One region of the Mesobacillus sp. genome, then DNA from elsewhere that is predicted to be linked to it. Evidence: riboswitches for the same ligand, from Rfam matches in the RefSeq annotation. Region 1 holds a riboswitch; each other region holds the start of a gene.
The links. A riboswitch is a leader RNA that binds a small molecule or an ion and turns the genes downstream of it on or off. The one in region 1 is predicted to bind cobalamin.
Positions count from the first base shown of each region.

Region 2: linked by a shared signal. The riboswitch ahead of AC3EBE_RS01670 (ABC transporter substrate-binding protein) and the one ahead of AC3EBE_RS03525 (5-methyltetrahydropteroyltriglutamate--homocysteine S-methyltransferase) in region 1 are both predicted to bind cobalamin.
Region 3: linked by a shared signal. The riboswitch ahead of AC3EBE_RS06820 (acyl-CoA thioesterase) and the one ahead of AC3EBE_RS03525 (5-methyltetrahydropteroyltriglutamate--homocysteine S-methyltransferase) in region 1 are both predicted to bind cobalamin.

Region 1 is NZ_JBYNSB010000012.1:186,264-190,567, forward strand. It holds gene AC3EBE_RS03520 (glycoside hydrolase family 16 protein) at 1-759, opposite strand, end outside; gene AC3EBE_RS03525 (5-methyltetrahydropteroyltriglutamate--homocysteine S-methyltransferase) at 1,369-2,484, opposite strand; cobalamin riboswitch at 2,675-2,854, opposite strand; gene AC3EBE_RS03530 (VOC family protein) at 3,345-3,719, opposite strand; gene AC3EBE_RS03535 (MEDS domain-containing protein) at 4,193-4,304, shown strand, end outside.
Region 2 is NZ_JBYNSB010000004.1:30,495-34,798, reverse strand. It holds gene AC3EBE_RS01675 (hypothetical protein) at 183-959, shown strand; cobalamin riboswitch at 1,037-1,217, shown strand; gene AC3EBE_RS01670 (ABC transporter substrate-binding protein) at 1,397-2,362, shown strand; gene AC3EBE_RS01665 (FecCD family ABC transporter permease) at 2,328-3,386, shown strand; gene AC3EBE_RS01660 (heme ABC transporter ATP-binding protein) at 3,386-4,304, shown strand, end outside.
Region 3 is NZ_JBYNSB010000020.1:15,554-19,857, forward strand. It holds gene AC3EBE_RS06810 (patatin-like phospholipase family protein) at 1-14, opposite strand, end outside; gene AC3EBE_RS06815 (MBL fold metallo-hydrolase) at 186-1,007, shown strand; cobalamin riboswitch at 1,330-1,514, shown strand; gene AC3EBE_RS06820 (acyl-CoA thioesterase) at 1,679-2,146, shown strand; gene AC3EBE_RS06825 (ribonucleoside-diphosphate reductase subunit alpha) at 2,169-4,304, shown strand, end outside.

The DNA of each region.
Region 1 (4,304 bases):
CGGATACCCCGGCCACTTCCCGCCGACAGCAAGATTGAACTGCATGTAAAACTCGCGGTCAAAAGGAGCATTTCCAGCATGGCGGTCTCCCGTTTCAATTGACGTACTGAACCATTCATTCTGAGTGGCATACAGGACTCCGTCGACATACCATCTAAACTCCCCTGGTTCCCACTCTAAAGTAAAGACATGAAAATCATCTGAAAATTTCTCATGCCCAGGGAGCTTATAGCTTTCCCCCGTATATGTATGCGGGACGCCATAATGAAGCGTTCCGTAAACTGTATCTGGCTGGTGGCCTATTTGCTCCATGATGTCAATCTCGCCACAGGCAGGCCATCCGCTATATCGCTCCATGTCTTCAGGCATCATCCAGATCGCAGGCCAAATCCCTTGCCCCTCTGGCAGTTTCGCACGGATAGAGAAGCGCCCATACTTCCAGGCTGCTTTACCCTTTGTCGTCAATTTTGCAGATGTATAAGCCATCCCTTTGTACTCTTCCTGCCTGGCTTCCAGCACCAGTGTCCCATTTTCGATTCTCGCGTTTTCCGGGCGTGCCGTGTAATACTGGGATTCCTCATTGCCGAAGCCCCAGCCGCCTTCAACAAAATTCCACTTGCCCGCATCTATCTCCGTGCTGGAAAAACTATCTTCCCAAATCATTTCCCATTTTTCAGAAGTATCTTCAAATTTTGAAAGCGCCATCATTTCTTTGCTAAAAGAACCTAGCTCTTCATCCTTCTTTTTCATCGGCTTCATTTGGATCGCTCCTTTCCTAAAAGCCAGGCCGTATGATCAAATCAGAAACCTGTTCGTACATACTATTTTACAGGTGCCCAGAGCACATCTTGAGATAGCGAATTTTGAATATGGTGCTGATATTTTAGGAGCTGTGAATTTATACTTAAATATTAATGAGGCAAAAAGAAAAAGAGGCGATCCAAAAAGAAACGGGTTCGGTTTGGAAGTGATAAATTTGAATTAACAGTGCTTTTCGCACAGAAATTTGCAGACACACTAGCTGTATGATTAGCACGCAAAAAGCTCTGAGCCATTTAGCCCAGAGCTTTTTTTGTTGTGCGTTGTTATAAAAAAGGACCCTTATGTTTAAGGTAGGATTATTCACAAACTTAGCATAAGAGACCATTGTCTGCCGTATATTGCTTTAATGGTTTCGGGGGCACTTTATCTGTTGTTTTAGTGACACTGATTAGAGTATATAACCGTTGTCAAAAATTTCATCATAGTTTTTTGATGTATAACTACCAAAAACATTCAATACAAAGCCCTTTAGGAAATATTTCCTAAAGGGCAATTTAATCTGCTTGGGTTATTCAATATTTCGGGCTTCATCTGTCCATGTAGGCATTAAATATTTCCCCAAACCTCTTTCGCCACTTCAACAATGAATTTTAATTTGTTCCACTGTTCTTCTTCTGTGAGGTTATTTCCATGGTGTGTAGAAGCGAATCCGCATTGCGGACTGATGCACAGCTGTTCCAGTGGTACGTATTGGGCTGCCTCTTTAATCCTTGCTTTTATCAATTCCTTATCTTCCAATTCAGGGTACTTTGAAGTAAATAATCCGAGGACCACCCGCGGTGCACCCACACCATTAGGGATATGTACTAAAGGTTCGAATGTTCCGGACCGTTCATCATCATATTCAAGGAAAAACCCATTTACTTTTTCCTTGTTGAGCAAAGTTGGCGCAATAAGGTCATAACTGCCCGAAAATGCATAATCAGACCTATAGTTGCCTCTGCACAAATGAGTGGTGACAATCAAATCCTCCGGCTTGTCCTTCAGAACGCCATTAACGACTCGTAGTGCAAGATCGATTAAATAATCACGTGGGTACTGAGCGTCACTAAATGGAAGCGCAGGGGCAGACAGGCCTGCAATATAAACATCGTCAAGCTGTACATATCGGACACCGACGTCATAAAAAGCTTTGAGAGTTTTTCTGTAAGCTTCAATAATATCCACTGCAAACTCTTCCCAATCCGAATAAAACTCTGGGTTGATGATACCTGCATTGAAAAACTGATTTGGGCTCGGGATGGTCACCTTTGCAACAGCCCTGTTCCCTACTACTTCAACCAACTCCCTGGCATGCTGAATAAACGGGTGGTCAGGATTGAAAGATATTTTGCCTATAGCCCGAACATCATGCTTTTCAGTTTCGATTTTGCTGAACTGATAGCCTTTTTCCGGTGTATATCCCTCCATCCCTAGAAAATTTTCCATAAAATCGGTATGCCACCAATGCCTCCTGAATTCACCGTCGGTTACCGCTTTCAATCCAATTTCAATCTGCTTATCGACTATTCTTTTTACCTCAGAAAGTTCAATTTCCCTCAGTTGTTCATAACTAATATTACCGTTACGAAAACTGGTTTTTGCCTCCAACAAGTGTTTAGGTCTTAATAAGCTGCCAACATGGTCAGCCCTGAACGGAGCTTTTGTTAGGGTAATGGACATCATGTATTTCTCCTTCATATATAAAGTATTTAAAATAAAAACCTCTTCTATTTAGAAGAAAAGAATTTTACTTCCAAAAAAATAAAAAACCCAACATGAAGGATGGGTTTCGTAACAATGGCAGACTAATAGACAGCAGAAAACAGTCCATTAATTTAACCTTGTTCTATCTTCCCAAGTCCCGAAGAAGATAACACACATAAATAAGGCAGGTCTCCTGACTTGTGCTTCACCTTACTCTAAGTCCTTCCCGTCTTTATAAGACAGTGGTCTACTTATTTCATCAGCACTTACAGTTGCGGGGACAGTTTTGGATTTCAACCAAATTCCTTATTAAGTCCATACGGACACCTTATTTATCGGTATAGTAGAATATCAACTTTGAATACTATTATATTCGTTCCCCTGATAATTGCAAATATTTGAAATATATTTCGAATTCAATTCTATCTAATCCAACCTTTACGAATTCATTCTTTTCATAAGCTCAAAGTACCATTTTCTAAGCTTTTTAAGCTTTCAACTTTATAATCAACTTTGAAAATATCGTAATCCTGACTTACAAATTCTAGTTGTTTTAATAACTCATCTTTAAATATTAAAAAACGTTTCAGCAGCTATTTTTCCATCATTCCCCATCTTCAGGAATGCTGCCCCGTTCAATAACAAAAATGCCGCCCTTGAATGGCAGCACAATCCGGAACTATTGCATCCTATGTCTAAGTACATTTCTTCCTACCAATGTAAAGTAGGTGTGTTGAAATCCCAAGAATATTAGGATCAGTAGCTTTCCTTAAGTAAAGAATGCCCCTTTTAGTCTAAGTGTGACTTTCACTAAATTACCTTCATATATATATTTCTCACCAGTGCACTTGGAGTTTATTGCCATTTAAATCAAAAAAGTGGAAATAGGCATGTCCATTATCCTCTTTTATATCCTCAACCTTAACACCATTTTCAATAAGATGTGTATGAAATCCAGATAATTCGGGACTTGTAAACCCAATGCTAAAGGCTGGGGCATTACCAACTGTAAAATGTGCAAATGTATCATCTTCAGTAGGAACTAAGATAAGTAAGAAAGGCCCCTCATTAACTTTTATAATGGCAAATGGATCCTCAGTAATGGTTAATAACTGAAGCCCTAATATATCTCTATACCATTGTGCAGACTGCACTAAATTTCTTACCGGAATTCTAATATAATGTACCTGTTCAATAAATGATTTACTCATAAACTACCTCTCCTTTATTTAGTATTGTCTATCAAGTAATTCCCTTTTTACATCCCTATTCCCTTCCGATTTTTGAACTAGCCTGCCCCGTTCGTGTAGTAAAGGTCCTGTTTTTTGACATTGCCTTAAATCTTCAACATCTTACTGAAAGATCAAATAGAAGATTACTATTACAACAACTATAATTCCACCTATTGTAGGCGTTCCATAAAAAGATCTATTCCATCCATCATCTGTTTCAATTTTACTATCTTCTCGGTTGTTTTCTTGATTCCTCAATGACCACACCCCCGGTAAAAACGGTTTTTGTACCTAAATGGATTAGGTTAATAAAAATTAAGGTTTCATCTCCTGCCCATTTAGCTTAATTAATGTTTAGTTCTGGATATATTTGCTGGCAAAACCCATTTCAATCCAAATGTATGATAAGGTTATTGAAGGGCGTTATATGTCTATTTCGATGGGGTGCATATGTGGAAAGTACACATTTAATGGAAGTTAATGAAATTCAAAACCTTACTAAGGGGCATGTGTTATATTTCTACGAGAATCAGGATCAGTATATTTCAAATGCGGCTGATTTTA
Region 2 (4,304 bases), on a different contig from region 1:
AAATTTAGAGTGCCGATATAAGATATTTTCTTTGTTTTTTGATAGAATGGAAAGAGCGTTATCTGTTCGGAAGAGACTCCGGAAGTCGAAGGGGAATCCGTCCGCGACGGCTTTCGGGTTTGTGATTTACATATGGCTGTTTTCGGTTCACTGCAAAGAATTTGTCCGGGAGGTTTTGTCCCTTGAAGAAGCATCATCCATATAACCGGGATTTGATTTATGTCCATCTGAACGACCGGGACCAGTATGTTCTTTCATATGGAATTGAGTTTTTTGAATTTGCGCGCTCCTTATCTGATTCACTCAATCATTTGCTGCTGCTAAGGCATCGCTATGAAGATGGGGAATTCAACAGGCACACTCTGTTCGAATATGTTCCAGCTGACAGCGTAGATAAGCTGATGGTCGAGAATGTCCATTCATTCGGCGATTTTTGCTGGATTGATTTTGAAGAAATCGAAGGGTTGAATGTCCTCAGCGGCCAGGAAATTGCTGAGCTCCTTTATTTGGGCCACATCAAGCACCATCTTAAGCTCCCATTCTATAATCAGCTGGGAAACCGGTTCGCCTACCTCGCCCATGAGGATGGCTGGTTCAATAAGACATATTATCGCAACTTTAATGACTTTTTCCGGATGCTTGGAAGTGTCCTGGCCGGGAAGCTTGGCGAGCTGAAGCCAGAAAAGACATTGCTGGGAATCAGGAAAAAGAAGCTTTATCCTTCTGTGAGCAAGGAGATTCTCAAATCGCTGACTCCAGCCATTAAGGAAGGGGCAGTCTTTTCCTTGAAAAACATCCAGCAGAATCGAAATCGAATCGAAATCCCGATTTGGGTCATTGGTGATTTTGCCAGTATGGATGATATGTATGATGAATTTAAAGAGGCAAGCCGGATCAATCCTGACGGCAGATTGATCTTTGATAAGAAGCTGAAGGAATGGAGCCTTCACGCTCAATAGCTCAATTTGTCTATTAAAAGCCGCATATTTTAGAAGCTTTTTTCCGCGGATCATGTATAATTGATAATAGCGGAAAATTACATACTAAATGAAAAGGTGTCTTTCTTCACAAGACTTAATAGGGAAGTTGGTGAAAATCCAACGCGGTCCCGCCACTGTAAATGGTAGCAAGCTGCACAGAGCCACTGTACTTTGTATGGGAAGGCGCAGCAAGCGATGACCATGAGCCAGGAGACCTGCCTGTTCATTGCACCACACAAACCTACGAGGATAGGGAGGTGCCGGCAGGCTTTATGACTTTTTATTGTGTAAAAAGAAATTTGCTTACTCGGACATCTCCCCATCAGGTGGAGATGTTTTTTATTTACTCTTTTCGATTCGGATTGCACCTTTTGCACATCTTAAATGAAAAGAGACGAAAATTGGAGGAGAAGTAAATGAAAAAATGGTATGCAATATTATTAGCAATGCTGATGGCAGTTATGGTGTTGGGCGGCTGCGGACAGTCCGATCAGCCTGAAAAACAGCAGGCTGATCCAGCACAAGAGGAGCAGAAGTCGGATTTCCCTGTGACTGTGAAGGATGCTTTAGATGAAGATGTTGTTATCGAAGAAAAGCCGGAGAAAATTATCTCTTTAATTCCGAGCAATACTGAGGTTGTCTATGCTCTTGGCGATGGTGAAGCGATTGTTGGAGTCACAGATTTTGATAATTACCCTGAGGAAGCGATGTCGAAGGAAAAAATCGGCGGCATTGAGTTCAATATAGAAAAAATGATTTCGCTCAAGCCGGATTTGGTTTTAGCGCATGAGTCAACAGCTGATAGCGTGAAAGATGGCCTGCAGCAGATTAAGGATGCAGGAATCCAGGTTGTCGTCGTGAATGACGCCCAGTCCTTAGATTCAGTATATGAGTCAATTGAAATGATCGGGAAAGCGATTGGCGAGCAGGAAAAAGCGACAGAGCTAGTCGATGAGATGAAGGAAAGATTCGCGAAACTGGAGAAACAGGCAGAAAGCATCAAAGAAGACCAGAAAAAGAGCGTATTTGTCGAGGTTTCCCCAGCACCGGAAATCTATGCTGCCGGAAAGAATACCTTTATAAATGAAATGCTGGAGCTGATCGGTGCTGAAAATGCGATTGGTGATATGGAAGGCTGGCCAAAGATCGACCAGGAAGCCATTGTCGAGCGCAATCCGGATGTTGTCGTCACAACCTACGGATATTATTCAGAAAAGCCTGTTGAGCAGGTGCTTGGCAGACAGGGCTGGAATAATGTGAAAGCCGTCAAGGACAAGCAGGTATTCGATGTCCATTCAGACCTCGTGACCCGTTCTGGCCCAAGGCTGGCTGAAGGAGCAGAGGAGCTTGCAAAAGCCATTTACCCGGACATTTTTAAATAATAAAGGTACAGCATACGCTGTAGCGATTGTATTTTTGATTGCATCGATGCTGCTTGGCATTTCGATTGGATCAGTTTCCATTCCTGTACCCGCTATCATTCAAATCATTGGTGCTGAGATTTTCCGCTTTCAGGGACAGGGAATCGACCCTATGCATACAAGCATTGTAATGGAAATCAGGCTGCCGCGCGTTTTGCTTGCGGGCCTTGTCGGAGCGTCTCTTGCTATCGCAGGAGCCGCTTTCCAGGGGCTGTTAAGGAATCCGCTGGCCGATCCCTATACACTCGGGATTTCATCCGGGGCTTCAATCGGTGCAGTCCTGACCCTGTTTTTCGGGATAAGCCTGCCTTTTATTCAGGGATTCACCTTGCCGGTGCTGAGCATTTTGTTCGCATTCGCGACGGTACTGTTTGTGTTATTTTTTGCGCGCAGAGTGGACCGTCTGCTGAGAGTAGAGACAATTATACTTACCGGGATCATCCTTAGTTCCTTTCTTGGAGCGTTCATTTCGCTGATGATCGCCCTTTCCGGCGAGGAGTTGAGGCAGATTATCGGCTGGCTGCTCGGAAGTGTGTCGATGCGTGGCTGGGCCTACATAAAAATCATCCTCCCTTTCTTTATCATCGGGATGGTCATTTTGCTGGCCAACACAAGAGAATTGAACGCCATGTCCTTTGGCGAGGAACGGGCGCAGCATCTCGGAGTAAATGTTGAAAAAAGGAAGCTGTGGATCCTGCTTTCCGGCTCGCTGTTGACAGGGTCGGCGGTAGCTGTATCCGGTACGATCGGGTTTGTCGGATTGGTGATTCCCCATATGACAAGAACATTGTGGGGACCAGACCACCGGCATTTGCTGCCGCTTTCGATCCTCATCGGCGCCGGCTTCCTTATTCTCGCCGATCTTGTCTCAAGGACCATTATCGCCCCATCTGAGCTGCCAATTGGAGTCATAACCGCATTAATCGGCGCACCGGTATTTGCGCTGATTTTAGTGAGAAATCGCAAGGAAAGAAGTGCTGGCTGATGATAAAAGTGAACAAGCTGACTGGCGGATATGCAGGCGGGGAAGTCCTGAAGGATCTCTCATTTGCAGTGGAAAAAGGTGAGCTGTTTGGCATCCTGGGGCCGAACGGAAGCGGCAAGACCACCTTGTTAAAAATGATCTCAGGTGCGTTGAAAGCGAGCACCGGCAGCATCCAGCTTGATGGCAGGCCTCTGGCTGGCTATTCTTCGAAGGAGCTTGCCAGACTGATGGCGGTCCTGCCACAGCATGGCGATCAGGCTTTTCCATATACGGTAAAAGAAACTGTCTCACTCGGCAGATACGCTCACCAAAAAGGCTGGCTGAACAGCTGGAGCAGTGAGAATGAGGAAATTGTCCAGCGGGTGATGGAGCAGACAGGAATCACCCGCCTCCAGGAAAAATCGATCGTTGAGCTTTCCGGCGGTGAGAAACAGCGTGTCTTTCTAGCCCAGGCGCTGGCGCAGCAGCCGAAAATTTTGCTGCTGGATGAGCCGACTAATCACCTTGATCTTTCTTTTCAAAAGGAATTGCTCGATCTGCTAAAAAAATGGGCATTTGAGGAAGAACTGACCGTGGTGTCCATTTTTCATGATTTGAACCTTGCATCACTGTATTGCGATCGCCTGCTGTTGATGGAGAATGGGCATATCTTAATTGTCGATTCGCCTCCAGAGGTGTTGAAGGAAGAGCGGGTCAAAAAGGTCTATAAAACAGAGATTAAAAACCATCCGCATCCGGAAATCGCCAAGCCCCAGCTTTTGCTAGTGCCGGACAATAGCGGTGAAGAAAATCTTTTTGTTGAAATTGATTCAAGATACCTCGATATTGGAGAAGAACGGATCGTTTTGCAATCCCCAATTCCGCTCCGTACCATGTCATCTGGCATCACGGGGGCGGGGATTGGCTGGAATAGCTCTT
Region 3 (4,304 bases), on a different contig from region 1:
CCGCTGTTTATCATCCTCAATCCCCCCGATAAAAAATTCTTTGTATACAAATGAATTGAATAAAGAACAGTTTAACACAAGTCAGCGAAAAAAAAGAGGCAAATGCTTAAAAATGGAAGTTAAAATGAATAATGGTTCATTCTCTCGATATTTGTGGTATATTTTGGTGTAAAGGGGGAGAGGCATTGTTAGTAAAGAAAAACGCAGTTGAAGGACAGGTAAATGGCGTTTCCTATTTGAACGGGCAAGTGAGTTTCCAAAAAGTCCACTTGAATGTGTACAGTTTTTTAATTGACGGAGTTTTGATCGACACAGGATCGCACTCTTTAAAAAAATATTTCAAACCCTTTATATCTGAAGCAGACTTTGATCAGGTCATGCTGACGCATCATCATGAAGACCACACAGGCTGTGCCGCCTATATTGAAAACAATGGGAAAGCCCCCATATACTTAGATGAAAAATCAATACAGTATTGCCAGCAGTCCGCAGATTACCCCCTCTATCGCCAGCTTTTCTGGGGAAGGAGGAAGCCTTTTTCTGCCCAGCCAATTCCTGATACTTTTACATCAAGGAATGCCAGTTGGGAAGTGATCGATACTCCCGGTCATGCACATGATCAAAAGGCATTTTTGAATAAGGAAACAGGCCAATTGTTTACAGGGGATCTCTTTGTGAATGAGAAAATCAAAGTGGCACTGGCAGAGGAAAGCATTCCGGAAACCATTAAATCCCTGCAGCGGGTGCTGGCATTTGATTTTGCCGAGGTATTCTGCAATCATGCCGGATTTGTAGAAGAGGGCCGAGCTGCATTGAGAAGGAAGCTTGAGAATTTATTAACGATTCAGGATCAAGTTCTCACCCTACACAAGCAAGGTGACCCAGCTAAGGAAATCAGGGCTAAACTATTCCCGAAAAATTACCCGATCCACAAATTTTCAGGCGGGGAGTGGGATTCGCTTCACATCATCACTTCAATCTTGAATGGAAATTTGAAGGGATTTTAATTTAGCTCTATATGAGCTTAGAAGATTTTTTCTAAGTTATACTGTTACCATATGTTAAATTCTGAAATCGTTGATTGTAGTGGAAGGCGCGCAGACTCCTTCGGGATGTAGCGGGACAGGTGAGACCCCGCAGGAGCAAAGCGACGAGGAGGCTCACCGCACGCCCCGAGGAAAGCGAAGCGCCTGGAACGGAAATCAACAGTCTAATTAATAAAAATTTTTATTAATGAAGTTAATAGTTGTATAAATCTTCATTCTCCTATATTATCTATTAATATAACACGATATATTGTGTTACATTCGTATCTAATAACTACATATTGAATATGCCGGTAAGCATGGTGCCTGAATAAGGCTTAATAGGGAATCTGGTGAGAATCCAGGACTGTTCCCGCAACTGTAAGTGCTGACGAAATAAGCAAGGACCACTGTCTAACAAATAGATGGGAAGGGCTTAAAGTAGAGTGATGCACAAGTCAGGAGACCTGCCATGTTTATGCGTATTATCTTCTTCGGGAATTGGGAAGGTAAAGCGAGGATCATTTGGTAGACTCAGCAATCTATATGTCTATTAAGTGTATCAGCGTTTATGGAACCCATCCTTTGCGATGGGTTTTTTTATACCCAATTTTTCACCTGAAGCAGCATTTACTAGAAAAGGAGCAGAAAAAATGGATGCAATATCTTCAAATGTTTCAAGAACAATTCAGACTCATTTAGTTTTACCGCCGGATACAAACCATATGGGCACGATTTTTGGAGGAACGGTATTGGCTTATGTGGATGAAATTGCCGCAATCGCCGCGATGAAGCACAGCAGGAAGGTTGTCGTCACTGCTTCGATCGACCGGGTCAATTTTCTATCTTCTGCAGAGGTCGGAGATATTTTAACGCTGGAAGCTGTGGTCATCTCCACAGGCCGGACATCGATGGAGGTTTTTGTGAAAGTAGAATCTGAGAATCTGGACACTGGTAAAAAAACGTTAACGACTACATCGATTTTAACTATGGTGGCGAAGGATGCCGCAGGCAAGCCTGTAGCCGTTCCAGGAGTGATACCACAAACAGAGGAAGAAAAAGATTTATTTCTGCGAGCAGGAGAGAGAAGGCAGCGCCGTCTGGAAATGAGAAACCCATAAAAAATAGGAGGGGAATTAAATAATGATCACCATGCAAAAAGAATTCATAACAAAAGCAATGAATGAAGCTGAAAAAGAATATCAAAAGATTGATTTTACAGATTTTAAAGAAAAAGTTATTAATACACTAAAGGTCAAAGAGCTGTCAATCGACCAGGCCGAGAACCTGTTGATTTTATCTGCGGTGGAAAGAATCAGCAGCTTTGAACCAGATTGGACTTATGTTGCGGCTAAATTTTATTTGAACAGGCTCTATAGACTGAGCTCAATTTCACGAGGGACTGACAGGGAACGTGGCTATGGTTCTTTTTATGAGTTAATAAATACACTTGTATCCATGGGGATTTATGATCAGCAGCTGCTGGAGTTATACTCAAAGGAGGAAATTAACTCTATTGAAAAATTGATAGATCCCGAGAAGGACTCATTATTCACATACATAGGTTTGCTGACGATGGCAGAACGATACCTGGCCAGGTCACATCAGGGTGAATTCCTTGAATTGCCGCAGGAGAGGTTTATGATCATCGCGATGACCTTACTGGCGAAAGAGCCGAAGAAAAAGCGAATCGGCTTGATAAAGGAAGCATACTGGGCACTTTCCAATCTGTATATGACCGTGGCAACTCCGACACTTGCAAACGCAGGGAAAAGCTATGGCCAGCTGTCGAGCTGTTTCATCGATACAGTAGAGGATGATTTAAGGAGTATTTATGATTCCAATACCGATGTTTCAACGTTAAGCAAAAATGGCGGCGGGATCGGCATTTACCTTGGGAAAATCAGGAGCCGCGGCAGCGATATAAAAGGCTTCAAAGGAATCAGCTCTGGAGTGATTCCATGGATGAAGCAGCTGAATAATACCGCAGTATCTGTTGACCAATTAGGGCAGCGACAGGGAGCGATTGCCGTTTATCTGGATATTTGGCATAAAGATATTTTCCCTTTTCTCGATGCAAAGCTGAACAATGGCGATGAAAGGCAAAGGACGCATGATTTATTCACTGGCGTATGCATTCCGGATCTTTTCATGGAACAAGTCGAGAAACGGGGAGACTGGTACTTATTTGATCCGCATGAGGTAAGGAATGTGATGGGATACTCACTTGAGGATTTTTATGATGAAGAATCTGGTGCTGGATCTTTCAGAGATAGGTATTGGGAATGTGTTTACCATCCGGATTTGTCACGTGACGTGGTACCCGCAATCGAGATTTTTAAATCAATAATGGTTTCTCAGCTTGAGACAGGCACACCGTATATGTTTTATCGTGACACGGTTAACCGGTTCAACGCAAATCAGCATAAAGGGATGATCTACTGCAGCAACCTTTGTACAGAGATCGCACAGAATATGAGTCCCACAACACTTGAAGAGGAAATAGTCGAAGACGGAAGAATTGTTATTTATAAAAAGCCAGGGGATTTCGTCGTGTGCAATCTATCGTCCATTTCATTGGCTAAAAGTGTGACGGATGGCGTTCTCGAGAGGTTAATAAATATTCAGGTCAGGCTGCTCGACAATGTCATTGATATGAATGAAATCCCCGTTCTGCAGGCGCAGCTGACCAATAAGAATTACCGCGGGATCGGGCTTGGCACCTTTGGCTGGCACCATCTGCTCGCGATAAAGGGCATTAAGTGGGAAAGTAACGAGGCGGTTTCATACTGTGACGAATTATATGAAGAGATTGCTTACTTAACAATTAAGGCCAGTAATGAGTTAGCCGCGGAGAAAGGCAGTTACCCATTTTTCGAGGGTTCGGACTGGTCTACTGGTGCCTATTTTGATAAACGGGGTTATTATTCCGAAAAATGGTCTGAGATGAAGGAGCGAGTAAAGCAAAATGGCGTGAGGAATGGGTATTTAATGGCGGTTGCACCGAACTCCTCGACATCTATTTTGGCTGGATCGACAGCAAGCATCGATCCGATTTTTAGGCTGGAGTACTCGGAGGAAAAAAAGGATTATAAAATCCCGGTCACCGCACCGGATTTATCGCCTCATACAACCTGGTACTACAAGTCCGCTTACAATATCGACCAGCATTGGAGCATTAAACAGAATGCGATGCGTCAGCGGCATATTGATCAGTCAATTTCTTTCAACATTTATGTAAGGAACGATATTAAAGCGAAGGCTCTCCTTGATCTTCAT